3 regions of the Streptomyces sp. NPDC054047 genome follow, and region 1 is predicted to be linked to each of the others. Evidence: riboswitches for the same ligand, from Rfam matches in the RefSeq annotation. Region 1 holds a riboswitch; each other region holds the start of a gene.

The links. Region 1 has a riboswitch for cobalamin ahead of metE (5-methyltetrahydropteroyltriglutamate--homocysteine S-methyltransferase). Riboswitches for the same ligand answer to the same signal wherever they lie in the genome.
Region 2: linked by a shared signal. The riboswitch ahead of ACZ6ZP_RS00345 (cobalamin biosynthesis protein) and the one ahead of metE (5-methyltetrahydropteroyltriglutamate--homocysteine S-methyltransferase) in region 1 are both predicted to bind cobalamin.
Region 3: linked by a shared signal. The riboswitch ahead of ACZ6ZP_RS27570 (ribonucleoside-diphosphate reductase subunit alpha) and the one ahead of metE (5-methyltetrahydropteroyltriglutamate--homocysteine S-methyltransferase) in region 1 are both predicted to bind cobalamin.

Annotation. Positions count from the first base shown of each region.
Region 1 covers NZ_JBVJKV010000006.1:243,321-250,613, forward strand. The annotation lists gene metE (5-methyltetrahydropteroyltriglutamate--homocysteine S-methyltransferase) at 30-2,351, opposite strand; cobalamin riboswitch at 2,510-2,727, opposite strand; cobalamin riboswitch at 2,982-3,165, shown strand; gene ACZ6ZP_RS23445 (energy-coupling factor ABC transporter permease) at 3,196-3,951, shown strand; gene ACZ6ZP_RS23450 (energy-coupling factor ABC transporter substrate-binding protein) at 3,951-4,361, shown strand; gene cbiQ (cobalt ECF transporter T component CbiQ) at 4,368-5,117, shown strand; gene ACZ6ZP_RS23460 (energy-coupling factor ABC transporter ATP-binding protein) at 5,114-5,995, shown strand; gene ACZ6ZP_RS23465 (MDR family MFS transporter) at 5,984-7,249, opposite strand; gene ACZ6ZP_RS23470 (ABC transporter permease subunit) at 7,270-7,293, opposite strand, start outside.
Region 2 covers NZ_JBVJKV010000001.1:59,566-66,858, forward strand. The annotation lists gene ACZ6ZP_RS00315 (hypothetical protein) at 1-469, opposite strand, end outside; gene ACZ6ZP_RS00320 (alpha/beta hydrolase family protein) at 558-1,694, opposite strand; gene ACZ6ZP_RS00325 (class II aldolase/adducin family protein) at 1,787-2,455, opposite strand; partial or broken gene ACZ6ZP_RS00330 (GH25 family lysozyme) at 2,640-3,295, shown strand; gene ACZ6ZP_RS00335 (inorganic phosphate transporter) at 3,488-4,762, shown strand; gene ACZ6ZP_RS00340 (hypothetical protein) at 4,775-5,026, shown strand; cobalamin riboswitch at 5,198-5,340, shown strand; gene ACZ6ZP_RS00345 (cobalamin biosynthesis protein) at 5,463-6,404, shown strand; gene ACZ6ZP_RS00350 (cobyric acid synthase) at 6,401-7,293, shown strand, end outside.
Region 3 covers NZ_JBVJKV010000008.1:197,775-205,067, reverse strand. The annotation lists gene mctP (monocarboxylate uptake permease MctP) at 1-402, shown strand, start outside; gene ACZ6ZP_RS27575 (hypothetical protein) at 488-1,195, opposite strand; cobalamin riboswitch at 1,295-1,418, shown strand; gene ACZ6ZP_RS27570 (ribonucleoside-diphosphate reductase subunit alpha) at 1,556-3,967, shown strand; gene ACZ6ZP_RS27565 (ribonucleotide-diphosphate reductase subunit beta) at 3,967-4,989, shown strand; gene ACZ6ZP_RS27560 (helix-turn-helix domain-containing protein) at 5,224-6,225, shown strand; gene ACZ6ZP_RS27555 (bifunctional albaflavenone monooxygenase/terpene synthase) at 6,179-7,293, opposite strand, start outside.

The sequences.
Region 1 (7,293 bases):
ACATGGCCGCCCCGGTCCGCTTGTTCGGGTCAGCGACGCTCGGGCAGTTCCGCCCTCACCTCCCGTGCCGCCGCGACCAGGTTCTCCAGGGAGGCCCGGGTCTCGGGCCAGCCGCGGGTCTTGAGACCGCAGTCCGGGTTCACCCACAGCCGTTCGGCGGGGATGGCCTCAAGTCCCTTGCGCAGCAGGGCCGCCGCCTCCTGCGCGCTCGGTACGCGCGGGGAGTGGATGTCGTACACGCCGGGACCCGCCTCGCGCGGGTAGCCGTGCTCGGCCAGTTCGCGGGCCACCTGCATGTGCGAGCGGGCGGCCTCCAGGCTGATGACGTCGGCGTCGAGGTCGTCGATGGCCTGGACGATGTCGCCGAACTCCGCGTAGCACATGTGCGTGTGGATCTGGGTGTCCGGGCGTACGCCGCTGGTGGTGAGGCGGAAGGACTCCGTGGCCCACTCCAGGTACGCGGGGTGCTCGGCGGCGCGCAGCGGCAGGGTCTCGCGCAGTGCGGGCTCGTCGACCTGGATGACCGAAGTGCCCGCCGTCTCCAGGTCGTCGACCTCGTCGCGCAGGGCGAGGGCGACCTGGCGCGCGGTGTCGCCGAGCGGCTGGTCGTCGCGGACGAAGGACCAGGCGAGCATGGTGACGGGACCGGTGAGCATGCCCTTGACGGGACGGTCGGTGAGGGAGTTGGCGTACGAGGTCCAGCGCACCGTCATCGGCTCGGGCCGCGAGATGTCCCCTGCCAGGACCGGCGGGCGCACATAGCGGGTGCCGTAGGACTGGACCCAGCCGTGTTGTGTGGCGAGGTAGCCGGTGAGCTGCTCGGCGAAGTACTGCACCATGTCGTTGCGTTCGGGCTCGCCGTGCACCAGGACGTCGATGCCCGCCTTCTCCTGGAAGGCCAGGACCTCGCGGATCTCGTTCTTGATGCGCTCCTCGTACCCGGCGGTGTCGATACGTCCCGCACGCAAGTCGGCCCGTGCCGTGCGCAGTTCGGCGGTCTGCGGGAACGAGCCGATGGTGGTCGTGGGCAGCTGCGGCAGGCCCAGCCGCGTCCGCTGGGCCGCCGCCCGCTCCGGGTAGGCATGTGCGCGGCGGGCGTCGGTTTCGGTGACGGCGGCGACGCGGGAGCGTACGGCCGGGTCGTGGGTGAGGGCGGAGCCCGAGCGGGACGCCAAGTCGGCGCGGTTGGCCGACAGTTCGGCCGCGATGGCGCCCGTGCCCTGTGCCAGGCCGCGGGCAAGGGTGGCGATCTCGGCGGTCTTCTGGTGGGCGAAGGCCAGCCAGCGGGCGATCTGCGGGTCGATGTCCCGCTCGGCGGTGGAGTCCAGCGGGACGTGCAGCAGGGAGCAGGACGCGGAGACGTCGACCCGGTCGGCGAGGCCCAGGAGCGTGCCCAGGGTGGACAGCGACTTCTCCAGGTCGTTGATCCAGATGTTGCGGCCGTTGACGACGCCCGCGACAAGACGCTTGCCGGGCAGACCGCCGACGGCGGCGAGGTCCTGGAGCTGGCTGGCGGCGGCCTCGGTGAAGTCCAGGGCGAGGCCGTCGACCGGTGCCTTGGCGAGCACCGGAAGCGCCTCGCCGAGCCTGCCGAAGTAGGAGCCGACCAGGAGCTTCGGGCGGTCGGTGAGGGCGCCCAGGTCGCGGTAGGCGCGCGCGGCGGCGTTGAGTTCGGCCGGGGTGCGGTCCTGGACCAGGGCGGGCTCGTCGAGCTGCACCCACTCGGCGCCCGCGGCGCGCAGGTCGGCGAGGACCTCGGCGTACACGGGAAGCAGACGGTCCAGGAGGGTGAGCGGCTCGAAGCCGGCGGCCACGCCGGGCGCGGGCTTGGCGAGCAGCAGATAGGTGACCGGGCCGACGAGGACCGGGCGGGCCGCGAGGCCGAGCGCGATCGCCTCCTTCAGCTCGGCGACCTGCTTGGCCGAGTCGGCGGTGAAGACGGTGTCCGGGCCCAGCTCCGGTACGAGGTAGTGGTAGTTGGTGTCGAACCACTTGGTCATCTCCAGCGGCGCCACGTCCTGGGTGCCGCGGGCCATCGCGAAGTATCCGTCGAGCGGATCGGTGTCGACGGCCTCGCGGTGCCGCTGGGGGACCGCGCCGACCATGACGCTGGTGTCCAGGACGTGGTCGTAGTACGAGAAGTCGCCGGTCGGCACTTCGTCGATGCCGGCGTCGGCCAGATGCCGCCAGGTGGACCGGCGCAGCTGCGCCGCGGTGTCCCGGAGGGCGTCGGCGGTGACGCGGCCCTTCCAGTACCCCTCGACGGCCTTCTTCAGTTCCCGGTCGGGGCCCTGGCGGGGGTAGCCGTACACGGTGGACCGTGCTGCCGCGGCTGCGGACTTCGCTGTCACGGAAATCTCCTTCGCGAGATGACTCCTGAGCATCCCGGGGACGGGACACGGACGCGAAGGGATGACGGACTGGATGGACCGAACGCGCGCCTGCGGCTGCTCCACCTGATCCGACGCCGACCCGCCCACGAGGTCACCGGGATGTCCGCACGTGAGGGGTCACGTACGGGCAACGGGCAGGTCTTCGGACTCGCGGGCACACCTGCCGAAACAAGTTCCTACTGGCCGTCGCTTCCCGGATCCGCGCTCGGATCCAGTGCTCATGACGGCGGTCGTTCCCACTCACCGCTGCGGGGCAGTCCCGGATTCCCACCGGGTTCCCTCTTACGACGCTCCTGCCTGGCGGACAGGGCGAACCAGCTGCACCGGTCAGGCTAAGGGGTGGTCCGGCCTCTTGGGCAGTACTGATCACATTCCGGACCGTGAGGTGAGACACGGCGGCGGGGCGGTCCGCCATCAGCTCCAGGACCCTCGCGCGATCGATGGCCCCGCCCCTCCTGAACCTCGCGCGTACGGGGCGCGCACGGCCGAGGCACATGGGCTGACCAGGGGCGTACGCCCTGGTCGTGTGCGCTCGCGCGTGCCACAGCCGGGGCGGTCCCGCAAGTTGTCAGGAGGCTCGATCGAGCACTAGGGTCACCACGCCTTGGTGCTCGGGAAATCCGGTGTGATGCCGGTGCGGCCCTCGCCACTGTGATCGGGAAGTCCGGCTCCAGCCCTCGCGGCAGCCACTGGGTGCTCACGCACCCGGGAAGGCGGAGTCCGGTCGGTACGACCCGTCAGCCAGGAGACCGGCCAAGGCGCGTTGTCCATCCACGAGGTGCTGGAGAGGGTCTGCTTAGCCATGCACATAGCCGAGGGTTTCCTCCCGCCGGCGCACGCGATCGCCTGGGGCGTAGCGTCCGCGCCGTTCGTCGTCCACGGAGTCCGCTCCCTGACGCGTGAGGTCAAGGAGCACCCGGAGAGCACCCTGCTCCTGGGCGCATCCGGCGCCTTCACTTTCGTCCTTTCCGCACTGAAGATCCCCTCCGTCACGGGCAGTTGCTCGCACCCGACGGGCACGGGCCTCGGCGCGATCCTGTTCCGGCCGCCGATCATGGCGGTCCTCGGCACCATCACGCTGCTGTTCCAGGCGCTGCTGCTGGCCCACGGCGGGCTCACCACGCTCGGCGCCAACGTGTTCTCCATGGCGATCGTCGGGCCATGGGCCGGATACGCCGTCTACAGCCTCCTGAAGCGGTACGACGTGCCGCTCATGGTCGCCGTGTTCTTCGGCGCCTTCGTCGCCGACCTGTCCACGTACTGCGTCACCAGCGTCCAGCTGGCCCTGGCGTTCCCCGACCCGAGCAGCGGATTCCTCGGCGCCCTGGGCAAGTTCGGCGGCATCTTCGCCGTCACCCAGATCCCGCTGGCCGTCAGCGAGGGCCTGCTCACCGTCGTGGTGATGCGGCTGCTCGTGCAGTCGAGCAAGGGCGAGCTCACGCGGCTCGGCGTCCTGCTGCGGGGCAAGTCGTCAGCGGCCGTGACCGCAGAGAAGAACGTGACGGCAGAGAAGAACGTGACGACGGAGAAGCAGACGGAGACGGGGGCCAGCGCCTGATGAGCCGCAACGCGAAGATCAACACTCTGCTCCTCCTCATCGTCGCCGCGCTCGCCGTGCTGCCGCTGGCGCTCGGTCTCGGCGACGACGAGAAGGAGCCGTTCGCCGGGGCCGACGCCCAGGCCGAGACCGCGATCACCGAGATCGAGCCGGACTACGAACCCTGGTTCTCGCCGCTGTACGAACCCCCCTCCGGGGAGATCGAGTCCGCGCTCTTCGCCCTTCAGGCGGCGCTGGGCGCGGGCGTCCTCGCGTACTACTTCGGTCTGCGCAAGGGACGCCGCCAGGGCGCCGAGCTCGCACTGGCCGAGAAGGCCGCCACAGCCGAGAAGGCCGCCACAGCCGGGAAGGCCGCCACGGAGCGGACCGCCGACGGGGAGAGCGCCCGGGCCGAGACCGAGCAGGTCTGACCCCGCGTGCTGCCCATCGACGCGGCGGCGCACAGCAGTCGCTGGCGCCGCCGCCACCCCGTGGACAAGGCCGTGCTCGGCCTCGGTTTCACCGTCCTCGCCGTCTCTCTGCCGCCCTGGCCGGGTGCCGCCCTGGTCCTGGTCGCCGCGCTCGCCGTACTGCTCGGGCCCGCCGGTGTGCCGCCGCGCAAACTGTGGCGCGCCTACCGCGTGCCGCTCGGCTTCTGCGTCACCGGCGCCCTGACCCTGATCGTGCAACTCGGCGGCCCCGAAGGGTTCGTCACGCTCGCCGACGGCGGCCCCGCACGCGCGGGCGGTCTGCTCCTGCGCACGTCGGCGGCCTCGCTCGGCGTCCTGCTCTTCGCCTTCACCACGCCCATGTCGGACCTGCTGCCCCGCCTGGTGAAGGCGGGCGTACCGGCGCCGGTCGTGGACGTGGCCCTCGTCATGTACCGCATGAGCTTCCTGCTCCTGGACTCCATGAGCAGGATCCGGCAGGCGCAGGCCGCGCGCCTGGGCCACACCACCCGGGCCGCCACCTGGCGTTCGCTGGGCGGCCTCGGCGCCACCGCGTTCGTGCGCGCCTTCGACCGGGCGGGCCGGCTGCAGGCGGGGCTCGCCGGGCGCGGCTACGACGGGACGCTGCGGGTGCTCGTGCCCGACGCCCGGATCTCCCGCGGCTTCGTGGCCGTCAGCGCGGTACTCCTCACGGGCCTGGTGGCCCTCACCCTCGTACTGGAAAGGCTTCTTCCATGAGCGAGCCGAGCGCTCCTCGCGAACCGGGCGAGTCCTTGGTCGCTCTGCGCGCCGCCTCCTACGCCTACGAGGACGGGCCCACCGTGCTCAGCGGCCTGGACTTCGATGTCACCGAGGGGCGCGCTCTCGCGCTGCTCGGGCGCAACGGCAGCGGCAAGACCACCCTCATGCGGCTGCTCAGCGGCGGACTGCGCCCGGACCGGGGCGGATTGACGCTCGGGGGCACGCCCGTGACGTACGACCGCAAGGGCCTGACCCGGCTGCGCACCACCGTTCAGCTGGTCGTCCAGGACCCGGACGACCAGTTGTTCGCCGCCTCGGTCGAGCAGGACGTGTCCTTCGGGCCGCTCAACCTGGGGCTGTCCGATGCCGAGGTGCGGGCACGGGTCGCCGAGGCGCTGACCGCGCTGGACATCAGCGCCCTGGCGGACCGCCCCACCCATCTGCTCTCCTACGGCCAGCGCAAGCGGACGGCCATCGCCGGAGCCGTGGCGATGCGTCCGCGCGTACTGATCCTCGACGAGCCGACCGCCGGGCTCGACCCCGACGGACAGGAACGCCTCCTGACCACGCTGCAAGGCCTGCGGGACGCAGGGACGACGGTGGTCATGGCCACCCATGACGTGGACCTGGCCCTGCGCTGGGCGGACGACGCGGCGCTGCTCACCCCCTCGGGAGTGCGCACGGGGCCGGTCGCGGAGATGCTGGCCCACCGCGACCTCCTGGCACAGGCGGGCCTTCGCCTGCCGTGGGGGATCGCCGTCGCGGAGCTGCTGCGGACCAAGGGCCTGCTGGCCGGGGCGGGCGAAGGGCCGCGCACCCCCGAGGAGTTGGCGGCCCTCACGGCTCCGGCGATGCCCGGCGCGTCAGCCGGCTGACCGGGCCGGGGCCGGGGTGCGGCCGGGCAGGAGCGCCACGGCCAGCAGCGGGACCACGGCGAGCGCGAGCCACGGCACCCAGGGCGGCAGTCCCGCGTCCAGGAGCGAGCCGGTCGCGGCGCTGCCCGCGAGGACGATCAGACCGGACACCGAGGACATGGCGCCGGTGTACAGGCCGAGCCTGCCGTCACGCGTGAGATCGGGGACCCAGGCGCGCGCGGCCGGGGCGACCAGCATCTGCCCGAGCGTGAGCAGGACCACGAACCCGGCGGCGGGCAGCAGCCCGGCCGCACCCGTCCAGGCGGCAGGCCGCGCGAGGGCCACGACGGCGAACCCGACGGAGATGAGCACGAGCCCGGCGGCCATGGAGCGCCGCTGGTCGAGCCGGCCCGCGGCCCAGTGGGTGACCGGCAGCTGCGTGGTCACCACCAGGATCGAGGAGAGGGCGAAGAGCCAGGCAAGCGGCGCCTGTGACCCCGCCGTGCGCTCCACCTCGGCCGGGAGGGCGAGATAGAGCTGGTTGTACGCCAGGAGATAGGCGCCGTACGCCCCGCACACCGCCAGGAAACGCCGGTTGCGCAGCATCTCGCCCACGCCTCCTCGTACGCGGATCCGCTCCCGCCCGGGGATGCGCTGGGGCAGCAGCCACAGGTGCCCGGCCAGGACGAGGACGAAGACCCCGGCCCCGGCCAGGCACACGGTGCGGAAGTCCACGGACAGCAACAGCGCGCCGAGGAGCGGACCGAGGAACGCACCGGCCTGGCCCGCCACGGTGAGCAGGGCCAGGACGCGGGTCCGAGGGCCGCGGCCCTCCTCCTCCCAGAGGACGGCCTGCCGGGCGACCTCGGATTCCACGGCGGGGGAGAACAGGGCGGCGGCGAACCCGATCAGGAGGACCGCCCCGATGACCGACCAGGTTTGTTGCGCGTACCCGAGCCAGGCGAAACCGGCGATCCGCAGCACGCAGCCGCTGAGCACGACCGGCCGTACGCCGTACCGGTCGGTCAGGGCGCCGCCCACGACGAACAGCCCTTGCTGGCTGAACGTCCGCAGGCCGAGCACGAGACCGACCAGCCAGCCCGCCATGCCGATCGCCGCGCCCAGGTGCTCGGCCAGAAAGGGCAGGACGGCGAAGAAGCCGATGTTGAAGGCGAGTTGGGTCAGGATCAGCAGCCGGAGCAGCGGGGACAGGTTCGGCCAGGTCCGCTCGCGGGGCGACCGCTGCCCGGCGCGGGACCGGAGCGTGGCGGGCAGGGGCAGCAGACGTCGACCGCTCACCGGGCGGCCGTCCCTGCCGT
Region 2 (7,293 bases), on a different contig from region 1:
AGCCGGGGCGCGCGATGTCGCCGTGCACCTCGATGAGGCCGGCCAGGCGTGCGGTGTCCCAGTCGGCGCGGACCTGATCCGGGGTCAGTCCGAGTTCCGCGGCGGCCCGTTCGGCGGTGGCGGCGGAGAGGGTGCCCTGGGTGCCGCCGGCTGCGTCGGCCGCCCCTTTGGCCGCCGGGCCGTCGGGCGCTCCCTTGCGGCCGCGCCCGGGGCGCAGGGTGGTGTCGGCCCAGCGGGCCACTCGTACGGCGTCGGCCAGGCCTTTGCGCGCCATTCGGGCGAGTTCGCCGGGGGCGGGTGTGCCCTCGGGGGGCCGGGGCGCGGGGCGGCGTGAGCGCGCTTGTGTCACTGCGCCGGGGGCGGTCAGGGGTCGCGCTGTGCCGCGCTCCGCCCCCGCTCGCCTCTCGGCCCTGGGGGACTGAGCGCGGACGAGTCGGAGCCTTGAGTCGCGCGGGATACGGGACGTCACGGGAGCAGTCTTCCTGTTGACGGTCCGAAAACCCAAACGGAATGCCTTGGTGACGCTCTGCAACGCTCGGTCGAGGGGGTTGCGCTCGCTACATCAGAGGCGTGAGGAAGCGCCGCAGGGCCTCTTCGTAGCCCGTCGGGTCGGCGTTCCACATGGCTCCGTGGGGCGCATCCGGAACGGTGTGCAGAGTGACCAGTTCCGGGCGCCGCGCGGCCAGTTGACGGGAGAGCGCCCAGGGCGCGATCACGTCGTCGGGGCCGTGGAAGAGGAGCGTGGGGACCTTGAGCACCTCGGGGTGGGCGGCCTCCAGGATGCGGTCGCCGCGCAGGCCCGTGCGGCCCTGGGCGGCGCGCACCGCGAGCGGCAGGAGCGGGCCCGGCGTGCGCCGGGCCGCGGCGAGCGCGCGCAGGGTGGTCTCCCAGTTGAGCACCGGGGAATCGAGGACGAGTCCGCTGATCCGGTCGCGCAGGGCCGAGTACGCGGCGGCGTGCAGGGCCATGGCGGCGCCGGTGGACCAGCCGTGCAGGATCACGTTCTCGGCGCCGTAGCGCACGGCGTAGCGGATGGCGGCGTCCAGGTCGCGCCACTCGGTCTCGCCGAGGTGGCCCAGGCCGTCCGGGGAGCGGGGCGCGCCGACGTCGCCGCGGTAGGCGAGGTCGAGGACCGGGAACTGCTGGCGGTGCAGGAAGTCCATGACGACCATGGGGTGCTCGCGGGTCGTGCCGAGGCCGTGCACGGTGATCACCCAGGTGTCGCGGACGCCCGGTACGAACCAGGCGGGCAGGCCGCCGGGTTCGCCGGGGACGTCGATGTCCGCGTGGTCGATGCCCAGTGCGGCGTGCGGGTCGCCGATGTGGACCTGCGGGGTGAGCCAGACCTTGTCGCCGGGGTCCAGGGAGCCGTGCGTGACGCGCTCCAGGCGGCGTACGACGGTGTCCGCCGCGTGCGGGGCGGTGTCGAGGACGGGGCCGATCACCGCGTGGCTGCCGTTGCCGCTGAGGCCGTACGTGCCGGGGCGCAGGCTGGCGAGGGCGCGGGTCAGGGTGATCTGGCCGGCGGCCGTGGAGTGGACCGTGAGGCGCGGCTCGGTGGGCAGCGGGCGGCCCGCGGGTGCCTTCAGGGCGGCGTTGCTGGCGAACCGGCCCGCGGCGACGGCGGCTGCGCCGCCCAGGAGGGCGGTGGTGACGGCGGTGACGGCCGTTGCCGTCGCTTTGGCTGGGCGCACCTGCCCAGTGTCCGGCCCGGGGGGTGCCAGGGCCAGTGGGCGGGGCTCCCGGAGTGATGCGAAGTGATGTCGGCCGCCGGACGCGCGCGCCCTCAGCGCTGCCCGTAGCCCCGCAGTCTGTCCTCCGCTTCCCTCAGCTGGCCCGCGGACAGGAGCGTCGGGGCGTGACCCGGGATCGCGCTGGCCGTCAGCCACAGGCGGGACATCCACTCCAGCTGCGCCGTGCGGTCGTACGCCTGGTCCAGGGTGTCTCCGTAGGTGATGGTTCCGTGGTTCTGGAGCAGGCAGCCCGTGCGGTCCCTGAGCGCCCGGAGCATGTTCTCGGCCAACTCCTCGGAGCCGTAGGGCGCGTACCGGGCGACCCGGGCCGGGCCGCCGAGGGCGGCCGCCATGTAGTGGATGGGCGGGAGCTCGGGGACGAGGGTGGAGACGGCGGTGGCGTGCACCGCGTGGGTGTGGACCACGGCTTTGGCGTACGTGGTGCGGTAGACCGCCAGGTGCATGGGCAGTTCGCTGGTGGGGGCGAGATCGCCGAAGAGCTGGTTGCCGTCCACGTCGACACCGACCGCGTCCCGCGGCCCCAGCCGGTCGTACGGCACGCCGCTGGGGGTGACCAGGATCGTGCCGCCGACGCGCACCGAGACGTTGCCCGACGTGCCGACCACCAGGCCGTCCGCCACCGTTCTGCGGGCCGCCGCCACCAGCTCGTCCCACGCCCGCTCCATCGCGTCCTGCCGGTCGTCGCCCTGCTGCTCCGTCATGCCGTGATCCTGCCAGCCGCCGGGCCGCGCCACCGTAGTGCGGAGCCCAGAAGTCCGTAAGAGCACGCATCGGCACAAAACACCCTTTGCCACTGATTGGCTTGGCCGGTGGTCGACCGACATTGAATGATCTTCCAGTACCATCTGGGGGTTTTGTCCCATACGTCGTCATCCGGGGGGAAATATGGCTCGTGACCACAAACCGTCCCGCCACCGCGCCCGCGTCATCGCGGCCTCGGTGGCGACTCTGGCCCTCGGGGGGACCACCCTCGCCGAGATTCCGGTTTCGGCGGCGGGCAAGGCGAGAGGGCACGACGTCTCGTCGCACCAGAAGAACGTCGACTGGCGGAAGGCGAAGAGCAAGGGCGCACGCTTCGTCACTTCGCCGTGCCGAGCAAGTCGTCGGGCAAGAAGTCGGGCAAGAAGCAGGCCGCGTACTTCATGAGGCACGGTGGACGGTGGCGGGCGGACGGCATGACACTGCCGCCGGCCCTGGACATCGAGCACAATCCGTACAGCCGCCGGAAGTGCTACGGCATGAGCAGGACCGGCATGGTCAACTGGATCAAGTCCTTCAGCGACGAGGTGAAGCGGCGGACGGGGCGGCGCCCCGTGATCTACACGACCACCAAGTGGTGGAACACCTGCACGGGCGGCAGCCGGGCCTACGGCGCGCATCACCCGCTGTGGCTGGCACGCTGGTCGTCGACGTCGGGAGCGCTGCCCAAGGGCTGGTCGCACCTGACCATCCGGCAGTACGACAACGGCGGCAGACTGCCGGGTGACCAGAATCTCTTCAACGGCTCGCCGAACCAGTTGAAGAGGTTCGCCCGGGGGTAGCCCAGACACCCTCGGAAGCCCGGATTCCGGGCCTCGCACCGCCACTCCGGCCGATCCCCGGCAGGACCCCGGCGGAACCGGAGTGACGGTGCCCCGAATTGGGTCACCGCACGGCCCGGCCCAGTTCACTTTCCGTTCACCCAGGTTGCCTACGTTCCACTTGCCACTGACGTCCAACAGAAGCCTGGGTAAATGGAACACATCACGCTTCTCCTCGGGATCGTGATCGTTACCGCTCTCGTGTTCGACTTCACGAACGGTTTCCACGACACAGCCAACGCGATGGCCACCACCATCTCGACCGGCGCCCTCAAGCCCAAGACGGCGGTGGCCATGTCCGCCGTGCTGAATCTCGTCGGCGCCTTCCTGTCGGTGGAGGTCGCCAAGACGATCTCCGGCGGGATCGTCAACGAGGACGGACTGAAGACAGAGGTGATCTTCGCGGCCCTGGTGGGCGCGATCCTCTGGAATCTGTTGACCTGGCTGGTGGGCCTGCCCTCCAGCTCCTCCCACGCACTCTTCGGCGGCCTCATCGGTGCCGCGGTCATGTCGATGGGCTGGTCGTCGATCGACGGCGGCACCGTCGTCACGAAGATCCTGATCCCCGCGATCGCCGCGCCCCTCGTCGCCGGCATCGCCGCGACGCTGGCCACGCGCCTGACGTACCGCATCGGGCGCAACACCGACACCAAGGCGACCGCCAAGGGCTACCGCACCGGCCAGATCGCCTCCGCGGGCCTCGTCTCGCTGGCGCACGGCACGAACGACGCGCAGAAGACGATGGGCATCATCACGCTCGCCCTGATCACCGGCGGCGTCCTGAACCCGGGTGCCAACCCCCCGATGTGGGTCATCGTCTCGGCCGGTGTCGCCATCGCGCTGGGCACCTACCTCGGCGGCTGGCGCATCATCCGCACCATGGGCAAGGGCCTGACGGACCTCGCGCCGCAGCAGGGCTTCGCCGCCCAGACCAGCGCCGCGACCGCGATCCTCGCCTCCTCGCACATCGGCTTCTCGCTCTCCACCACCCAGGTCTGCTCGGGCGCCGTGATGGGCGCGGGCCTCGGCCGCAAGGGCGGTGTGGTCCGCTGGTCCACGGCGACCCGCATGTTCGTCGCCTGGGGCCTCACGCTCCCGGCCGCCGGTCTGGTCGGCGCGGGCGCGGAGTTCCTCACCAAGCAGGGCCCCTGGGGCGTCGCGGCGACCGCCGCGCTGCTCATCGGTGGCTCGGCCGTGATCTGGGTGCTCTCCCGGCGCAACGCCGTCGACCACACGAACGTCGCCGACGACGAGATCGGCGGCCCCTCCGGCGCCGAGCCCGCCGGTGTCGTGACCACCGCGATGGCCGCCGTCTCGCCGCCGCCCACCGGGTCGGCCGTGGCGAGCGCCGACGTCGACTTCGTCAAGGCCACCATCCCGGCCCCGACCGGCACCGTGGCGGATCCCGCCCGGCCCGCCACGGTGTAAGGACAACTCAGCATGAACATCGACTGGGCAGCTCTCGGCTCCGTGTTCGGAGTCAGCCTCGGGGTGACGGTGGCCCTGGTGGGCCTGTTCACCCTCGGCATCGTCGGCCTCTCCAAGCGCGAGGCGGCCACCTCCGGCTCCTCTTCCACCACCGCCGGCACCACCGCCGGCACCGTCCCCGTGGCGGCACGCACGGGCGCGTACGCGTGCTTCGCGCTCTGCCTGGCGGCCGTCGCGTACGGGATCTATCTGATCGTCGCCTGACGGCACTTCGGCCTCACGGGAGCCGGGTGGGACACGCCTCGACGAGTGCGTCCCACCCGGCTTTCGCGTGTCCGCCGTGCCCGGCCCGCGCCGACGCACGCCGACGCCGGGAAACCGGCCCCATGTGGGCCTCGGCACACTCTCCCGTACCAGGTCAACGGCAAGTTGACGGGCGTTCGCGGGCGTGGTGGACTGCCGGAGCCATTACGGCGGCAGGAGAGGAAGCCGGTGCGAATCCGGCGCGGTCCCGCCACTGTCATCGGGGAGCCCCCTCCTCGGAAGCCAGGAACTCTCGCCGCCGGTCACGTCGAACCAGGGCGCGGACACCCTGAGTGAGGACATATCGCCATGCGCGGCCGCCCGTTGCCGGTCTCTGTGCCCCTGCCCTTCCAGGCCAGGCCCCTCGCTCCTCTCCTCCTTCCGGTCGGCTGAACCCGTGCGTGCCGACCGCGACTTCGCGTACGGCGCCGCCGCCGGCCTCCTCGGTGACCTGCTGCTCGGCGATCCTCGCCGCGGGCACCCGGTCGCCGCGTTCGGCCGGGCCGCGGGCGCCGTCGAGCGTGTGCTGTGGCGTGACCACCGCGGGTGGGGCGCCCTGCACGCCGTGGTGTGCGCCGGGGGCGCGGCCGGTGCCGCCGCCCTGGCCTCTTCTCTCGTACGTGACTCACGCGCCGCGTCCGTCGCGCTGACCGCCGCCACGACCTGGGCCGTGGTCGGCGGGACCTCGCTGGGGCGTGAGGCGCGGGCCATCGGCGGGGCGCTCGCCGCCGGGGACGTCGAGGTGGCGCGGGAGCGGCTGCCGCATCTGTGCGGGCGCGATCCGCAGGCTCTGGACGCCGACGGCATCGCGCGGGCCGTGGTCGAGTCCGTCGCCGAGAACACCTCCGACGCGGTGGTCGGTGCGCTCGTGTGGGGCGCCGTCGGCGGGGTGCCGGGGCTGGTCGCCTTCCGTGCCGTCAACACGCTCGACGCCATGGTCGGGCACAAGTCCGTGAGGTACCGGCGCTACGGGTGGGCCTCCGCGCGGCTCGACGACGTTCTGGGCTGGCCGGGCGCCCGGCTCACCGCGGTGCTGGCCGCCGTCGCCGGGGACGCTCCGAAGGGAGCCCTGCGCGCCTGGCGCGCGGACGCGGCCAAGCATCCGAGCCCCAACGCGGGGCCCGTGGAGTCCGCCTTCGCCGGGGCGTTGGGGGTACGGCTCGGGGGGAGCCTCTCGTACGGAGGCCGGGTCGAGCACCGGCCCGTCCTGAACACGGGCGGGCGGGCCGTCGACGTGACGGACATCGAGCGGGCCGTGCGGTTGTCGCGGCGGGTCGGACTGCTGGCCCTGGGGGTCGCGGCAGTGGTGAGCACTATGCGGAAAGGCGGCGCCTCGTGAGTGGTGGACTGCTCGTGGCCGGGACCACATCGGACGCGGGGAAGAGCGTCGTCACCGCGGGCATCTGCCGGTGGCTGGCCCGCAAGGGAGTCTCCGTCGCGCCCTTCAAGGCGCAGAACATGTCCCTCAACTCCTTCGTCACGCGCGAAGGCGCCGAGATCGGACGGGCCCAGGCCATGCAGGCGCAGGCCGCCCGGGTCGAGCCGAGCGCGCTGATGAACCCCGTGCTGCTCAAGCCCGGCAGCGACCGCAGCAGCCAGGTCGTCCTGATGGGCAAGGCCGTGGGCGAGATGAGCGCACGCGGCTACCACGGTGGACGGCAGGAAGCGCTGCTCTCCACCGTCGTGGGATGCCTGGAGGAACTTCGGGGCAGCTATGACGCCGTGATCTGCGAAGGCGCGGGCAGCCCCGCCGAGATCAACCTGCGGCGCACGGACATCGTGAACATGGGGATCGCGCGGGCCGCCCGCTTCCCCGTCCTCGTCGTCGGCGACATCGACCGCGGTGGCGTCTTCGCCTCCTTCTTCGGGACGACGGCGCTGCTCAGCGCACAGGACCAGGAACTGGTCGCCGGGTATCTCGTCAACAAGTTCCGGGGCGACGTCTCGCTGCTGGAACCCGGGCTCGACATGCTGCTCGGGCTCACCGGGCGGCGCACGTTCGGTGTGCTGCCCTTCCAGCACGGCCTCGGCATCGACGAGGAGGACGGCCTGCGGGTGTCCCTGCGGGGCGCCGTGCGCGAGTCCGCCGTCACCCCGCCGGTCGGTGAGGACGTGCTGCGGGTCGCCGTCTGTGCCGTGCCGCTGATGTCGAACTTCACGGACGTGGACGCCCTGGCCGCCGAACCCGGCGTCGTGGTGCGGTTCGTGGACCGGGCCGACGAGCTCGT
Region 3 (7,293 bases), on a different contig from region 1:
AACTTCCAGCTCCTGGGCGGCATCTGGATCCTGCAGACCATGCCCGCGCTGGTCGGCGGCCTGTTCACGCGGTGGTTCCACCGCTGGGCGCTGCTCGCGGGCTGGGCGGTCGGCATGGTCTACGGAACGGTCGCCGCGTACGGCGTCGCGTCGCCGACGCAGAAGCACTTCGGCGGCTCGTCCGACGAGATCCCCGGCATCGGCGAGATCGGCTACATCGGACTCACGGCATTCGTCCTGAACGTGGTGGTCACGGTGGTCATGACGTTCGTCCTGCGCGCCATGAAGGCCCCTGACGGCATCGACGAGACCTCTCCCGGGGACTACACCGCGGACGTGGGCGACCCCGGCGTCGTGGAAGAGCTGCCGCCGGCCACGGTGGGGGCGCCGGGCGGGCACTGAGCCTGTTCTCGTACGGGCCTGTTCTTGTACGTACGTGACGCGGGCCGCCGGAGAAATCCGGCGGCCCGCTGTCGTACGTACCGCCCTACGAGGCCTTGTAGAGCTCCGTCCGGACCCGCGCCGCCGCCTTGGTCGCCAAGGAGATCGCCCGGTCCTTGTGCGGGCCCGCGTCCACCAGGACGAGCACGCCGCCGACCCGTACCTCGACCTTGTAGTGCCGAGTCTCCGCGTCGTGGTCGTCGCCCCCCTCGTACCGCTTGCTCTCGAGGATCGCCTCGTCGCCGAGGTCCGGCAGATCATCGACCGCGTGGTGCTCCACCACCGGGGCCGCGTCGGTGTCGACGGTGACACTGGGGCACGCCTTGTGGAGTTGCCGGCGCAGTTCGACATGGCGCCCGGCCCGCGCGTCCGGCATCGAGACCAGGGTCTGGGAGAGCACGGGGTCCCCTTCGTCGGCGATCGCGCCGGGGAAGGGAAGAATCGTCTGGCCGGCGCTGGCTCCCCGCATGCCGGACAGCTCCGCACTCGCCTCGTCGCCGGGATCGCAGGCGCCCCAGTCACCGCCCCCGTAGCCCCGGTTGAAGCCGCCCGTGCCGACGTCGGTCGCCTTGGCCCGCGGGCCGGTGGCCTTCGCCGGGAGCAGCGCCGACTTCAGCTCGGCGCCCGTGAAGCGCCTGCCGGGATCGACGTCGCCGTCGACACCCGCCGCCGAGGGCACCTGTTCCTCACCTTCGCCGCACCCGGCGAGCACCATCAGGAGTACCGCCGCGCAGCCCGCGCCCCGTCCTCGCACGCCGTCTCCCCCTGTTCGACGATCAGTTCGGCGCCACCCTAGGGGATACGCACGCCGACACAAGATGTGGGGCTGCGGCTCAGAGCCAGCACAAGATGTATGCTCGTGCTCGCTGTCGCCGCAGGGGAATCCGGTGCAAGTCCGGAACTGTCCCGCAACGGTGTATGAGTACGCATTTGTCGTGCTCGCAAGTCCGATGACCTGTCGACAGCGCACCCGTTCCGACCGGTCCGGGTGCCAACGACGTCCGGGCCTCGTGGAATGGGCTGGTGGACGCGGAGCGCGGCCCTGCCCTGGGCGGCCGCCCCGTGTGTCACTCCTGCCCTCCTCAAGGCTCCGAGCCGAGCGAGGGAGTGCTCCGTGACCATCGCGCCAGCCGAACCTGCGTCAGCGCAGACCACCGGCGGTCAGCAGACCACCGACGGCCCAGGAACCGCGCTGCTGCGTACCCTGACCGACCTCACCGCCGATCTCCCCGACGCCGAGCCCGGCAGAGTCGCCGCCGCCGCGCTGCGCGGCCGCTCGGCCAGGGGGGACGCAGAGAGCACAGCGGAGCTGCGGGAGCTGGCGACCGAGGCCGCCGCGGGGCTCATCTCCGAGGACCCGACGTACTCGCAGCTGGCGGCCAGGCTCCTCAGCCTCAGCATCCGTGACGAGGCCGCGTCGCAGGGAGTGCGCTCCTTCTCCGACTCGGTCGCCGTGGGGCACCGCGAGGGACTGATCGCGGACCGCACCGCCGCGTTCGTCACCGACCACGCCGAGCACCTGGACGGTCTCGTGGAGGCCGCCCTGGAGGACGGCGCCGACTTCCGCTTCGGCTACTTCGGCCTGCGCACCCTGCACAGCCGCTATCTCCTTCGCCACCCCATCACCCGGCACGTCATCGAGACCCCGCAGCACTTCATGCTGCGCGTCGCGAGCGGCCTCGCCGAAGACGACAGCCTGCGCTCGGTGGACGAAGTCGCCGCGCTGTACCGCCTGATGAGCCGCCTGGACTACCTGCCGTCCTCGCCGACGCTCTTCAACTCCGGCACCCGGCACCCGCAGATGTCCTCCTGCTACCTCCTCGACTCCCCGCTGGACGAGCTGGACTCCATCTACGACCGCTACCACCAGGTCGCGCGCCTCTCCAAGCACGCGGGCGGCATCGGCCTCTCGTTCTCCCGCATCCGCGCCCGCGGCTCGCTGATCCGCGGCACGAACGGCCACTCCAACGGCATCGTGCCGTTCCTCAAGACCCTGGACGCCTCCGTCGCCGCCGTGAACCAGGGCGGCCGCCGCAAGGGCGCCGCCGCGGTCTACCTGGAGACCTGGCACTCCGACATCGAGGAGTTCCTGGAGCTGCGCGACAACACGGGCGAGGACCAGCGGCGCACGCACAACCTCAACCTCGCGCACTGGATCCCGGACGAGTTCATGCGCCGGGTCGCCGCGAGCCAGGACTGGTCGCTGTTCTCGCCCGCCGACGTGCCCGAGCTCGTCGACCTGTGGGGCGAGGAGTTCGACGCCGCCTACCGCAAGGCCGAGGCCGCCGGGCTCGCCCGCAAGACCATCCCCGCCCGTGACCTCTACGGCCGGATGATGCGCACCCTGGCGCAGACCGGCAACGGCTGGATGACGTTCAAGGACGCCGCCAACCGCACCGCCAACCAGACGGCGGAGCCCGGCCACACGGTCCACTCCTCCAACCTCTGCACGGAGATCCTGGAGGTGACGGACGACGGCGAGACGGCCGTCTGCAACCTGGGTTCGGTGAACCTCGGCGCCTTCGTGGACACCGCCGCCGGCGACATCGACTGGGAGCGGCTCGACGAGACCGTCCGCACCGCCGTCACGTTCCTCGACCGCGTCGTCGACATCAACTTCTACCCGACCGAGCAGGCCGGCAGGTCGAACGCCCGGTGGCGTCCGGTGGGCCTGGGCGCGATGGGTCTGCAGGACGTCTTCTTCCAGCTGAAGCTGCCCTTCGACTCCCCCGCCGCGCGCGCCCTCTCCACGCGCATCGCCGAGCGGATCATGCTCGCCGCGTACGAGGCGTCCGCGACCCTCGCCGAGCGCAACGGACCGGTGCCCGCCTGGGAGAAGACCCGCACCGCGCGCGGCGTCCTGCACCCCGACCACTACGGCGTCGAGCTGACCTGGCCGGAGCGCTGGGCCGCGCTGCGCGAGCGCATCGCCGTGACCGGCATGCGCAACTCGCTGCTCCTCGCCATCGCGCCGACCGCCACGATCGCGTCCATCGCGGGCGTGTACGAGTGCATCGAGCCGCAGGTCTCCAACCTCTTCAAGCGCGAGACGCTGTCCGGCGAGTTCCTCCAGGTCAACGCCTACCTGGTGCAGGAGCTCAAACGGCTCGGCGTCTGGGACGCGCAGACCCGCGAGGCGCTGCGCGAGGCCAACGGCTCGGTGCAGGGCTTCAGCTGGATCCCCGCCGAGGTCCGCGACCTCTACCGCACCGCGTGGGAGATCCCGCAGCGCGGCCTGATCGACATGGCCGCCGCGCGCACGCCGTTCCTGGACCAGGCGCAGTCCCTGAACCTGTTCCTGGAGACGCCGACCATCGGCAAGCTCTCCTCCATGTACGCGTACGCCTGGCAGCAGGGCCTGAAGACCACGTACTACCTGCGCTCGCGCCCGGCGACCCGCATCGCCCGCGCGGCGGCCGGCCGCACCGAAGCCGCCGAGCCCGCCCCCGTACCCGCCCAGGCATCGGCCGAAGACGCCGTCGCCTGCTCCCTGGAAAACCCCGAGTCCTGCGAGGCCTGCCAGTAATGAGCTCCACCACCAACGCCGAGAAGAACCTCCTCGACCCGGGCTTCGAGCTGACTCTGCGCCCCATGCGCTACCCCGACTTCTACGAGCGCTACCGGGACGCGATCAAGAACACCTGGACCGTCGAGGAGGTCGACCTCCACTCGGACGTCGCCGACCTCGCCAAGCTCTCGCCCGGCGAGCAGCACATGATCGGCCGCCTGGTCGCGTTCTTCGCGACCGGCGACTCGATCGTCTCCAACAACCTCGTGCTCACGCTCTACAAGCACATCAACTCCCCCGAGGCGCGGCTCTACTTGAGCCGTCAGCTCTTCGAGGAGGCCGTGCACGTCCAGTTCTATCTGACGCTGCTCGACACCTATCTGCCCGACCCGGAGGACCGCGCGGCGGCCTTCGACGCGGTCGAGGAGATCCCCTCCATCCGCGAGAAGGCCGAGTTCTGCTTCCGCTGGATGGACTCCGTCGAGAAGATGGACCGCCTGGAGAGCAAGGCGGACCGCCGCCGCTTCCTGCTGAACCTGATCTGCTTCGCCGCGTGCATCGAGGGGCTCTTCTTCTACGGTGCCTTCGCCTACGTCTACTGGTTCCGCTCGCGCGGTCTGCTGCACGGCCTGGCGACCGGCACGAACTGGGTCTTCCGTGACGAGACGATGCACATGAGCTTCGCCTTCGACGTCGTCGACACCGTCCGCAAGGAGGAGCCGGAGCTCTTCGACGACGCGCTGGAGCAGCAGGTCACCGACATGCTCAAGGAGGCCGTCGAGGCCGAGCTGCAGTTCGCGCGCGACCTGTGCGGTGAGGGCCTGCCCGGCATGAACACCGACTCCATGCGCGAGTACCTGCAGTGCGTCGCCGACCAGCGCCTCCAGCGGCTCGGGTTCGCGCCGGTCTACGGCTCGTCAAACCCGTTCTCGTTCATGGAGCTCCAGGGTGTCCAGGAGCTGACCAACTTCTTCGAGCGGCGTCCTTCGGCCTACCAGGTCGCGGTCGAGGGTTCGGTCTCCTTCGACGACGACTTCTAGTCCGTCCTGGCTGCGCGGGGCGCGTTCCGCCTCGCGCAGCTCGCGGTCGATCCGGCGGTCGTGGAGGTACCCGACGAGCGAGGGTGCGGCCAGCAGGAGGAGGACGGTCAGGACGGTCGCGTATCCGAGGAATGCGTTCATGTCCTCACTGTCCTGCGCGCCGGACGGCGACGGCAGTGGCAGCACTGCCACACACCATCGACTTACTGCCACTCCTGCGGCAGACTGACGGACATGCTGAAGAACGTGGCCGTGGCGCTGCTGGACGGCGTGAACCCCTTCGAACTCGGCGTCGTCTGCGAGGTGTTCGGCCTCGACCGGAGCGACGAGGGCCTTCCTCTGTACGACTTCGCGGTGGTCGCCGCCGAGGACGGGCCGCTGAGCAACCACGCGGGGTTCTCGATCACCACTCCGCACGGCCTCGACCGGCTCGAGGAGGCCGATCTCATCGCGGTCCCCGCGGGCCAGTCGTTCGTGGACCGCGACTACCCCGAGGATCTGCTCGCCGCCCTGCGCCGCGCGGTGGACCGCGGGGCCCGCGTCCTCTCGGTCTGCTCCGGCGTCTTCGTGCTCGGCGCGGCGGGGCTGCTCGAAGGCCGCCGCTGCGCCGTGCACTGGCGGCACGCCGCGGAGCTCGCGGTGCGCCATCCGCGCGCCAAGGTCGAGCCCGACGTCCTGTACGTGGACGAGGGGCCCGTGATCACCTCGGCGGGCACCGCGGCCGGGATCGACGCCTGCCTGCACATCGTGCGCCAGGAGCACGGCACCGAGGTCGCCAACGCCATCGCCCGGCGCATGGTCGTACCGCCCCATCGCGACGGCGGCCAGGCACAGTTCGTGGAGCGTCCGCTGCCGCGCACGGCGTGCGACACCGTGGGCGGGGTGCTCGCCTGGATGGAGCGCCATCTGGATTCGGACATCACCGTCGAGCGGCTCGCCGAGCGGGCGCACATGTCGCCGCGCACCTTCGCGCGCCGCTTCCAGCAGGAGACCGGCACCACGCCCTACCGCTGGCTCCTGCGTCAACGGGTGCTCCTGGCGCAGGAGTTGCTGGAGAGCTCGGACGAGACGGTGGACGCCATCGCCGGGCGTGCCGGTTTCGGCAACGCCGCGGCGATGCGCCACCAGTTCCTGCGGGCGCTCGGCACCACGCCGAACGCCTACCGCCGCACCTTCCGCGGCCCGGCGGTCAGCGCCTCTCGGCCCGCAGAAGGAGCTTCTTCGGCTGCAGCGTGATGCCGATCTTCGCCTCGGCGTCGGTCTCCGCGACCGGCGCCAGGTGCCACTTCGGGGCCACCGTCCCCAGGATGATGGCGAGTTCGGCCAGACTGAAATGGTCGCCCGGGCACTTGCGGTTGCCGGTCCCGAACGGCATCATCGCGAACTCCGGTACGTCCGAAGCCCGTTCCGGATTCCACCGGTCCGGGTCGAACCGGAGATGCTGCTCGAAGGAACGCGGATCGCGCTGCATCGCGTACACGCTGTAGACGATGTCGGCGTTGGCCGGAATGCGATAGCCACCCAGGGTGGTTTCTCCCACCGACCTGCGGGTGAATATCCAGGCGGCCGGTTGTATACGCATGGCCTCGGTGACGACATTCCGCGTGTGCGGAAGGTCCTTGAGGTCGGCGAATGTGATCTCGCGGTCCGGCGCGACGGAATTTACCTCTTCAACCAGTCGCCTTTCCTGCTCGGGGTGTTCGGCCAGCAGATGGAACGTCCACGCCAGGGTCGAGGCGATATTCTCGGCCCCCGCCACGACGAGAGAGATCACGTGGTCGTGGATCTCCTGATCGCCGAGCGGCCGGCCCGACTCGTCGTGCGCCCGCAGCATTTCGGCCAACAGATCACCCTGGGCGGCCCCCGCCGCCCTGCCCTCGGCGACGATCTCGTCGACCACCGCGTGCAGATCGGCGAGCGCGCTCTGGAAGCGTCGGTTGCCCTGGGTGGGCACGCGGTACAGCGGCCCGACCGAGAGGACCATCCTGCGGTAGAGCCCCTCGAAGACGGTGTGCAGCGACTCGGCGATGCGGTCCGCCTTCTCGTCGATCGAGTCGACCTCCAGGAGCGAGCGGGACACGATGCGCACGGCCGCGCGGAACATCTCCGCGCCGGTGTCGACCGTGTCGCCCGGCCGCCAGCGCGCCGCCATGGCGCGGGCCTCCTCCTCCATCACCTTGGCGTAGTCGGCGATCCGCTCGGGCCTGAACGCGGGCTGCATCATGCGCCGCTGGCGCCGGTGCACCTTGCCGTTGCTGGTCGCCACGCCCTTGCCGAGGAGCACCTCCAGGGTGTCCCAGAGCG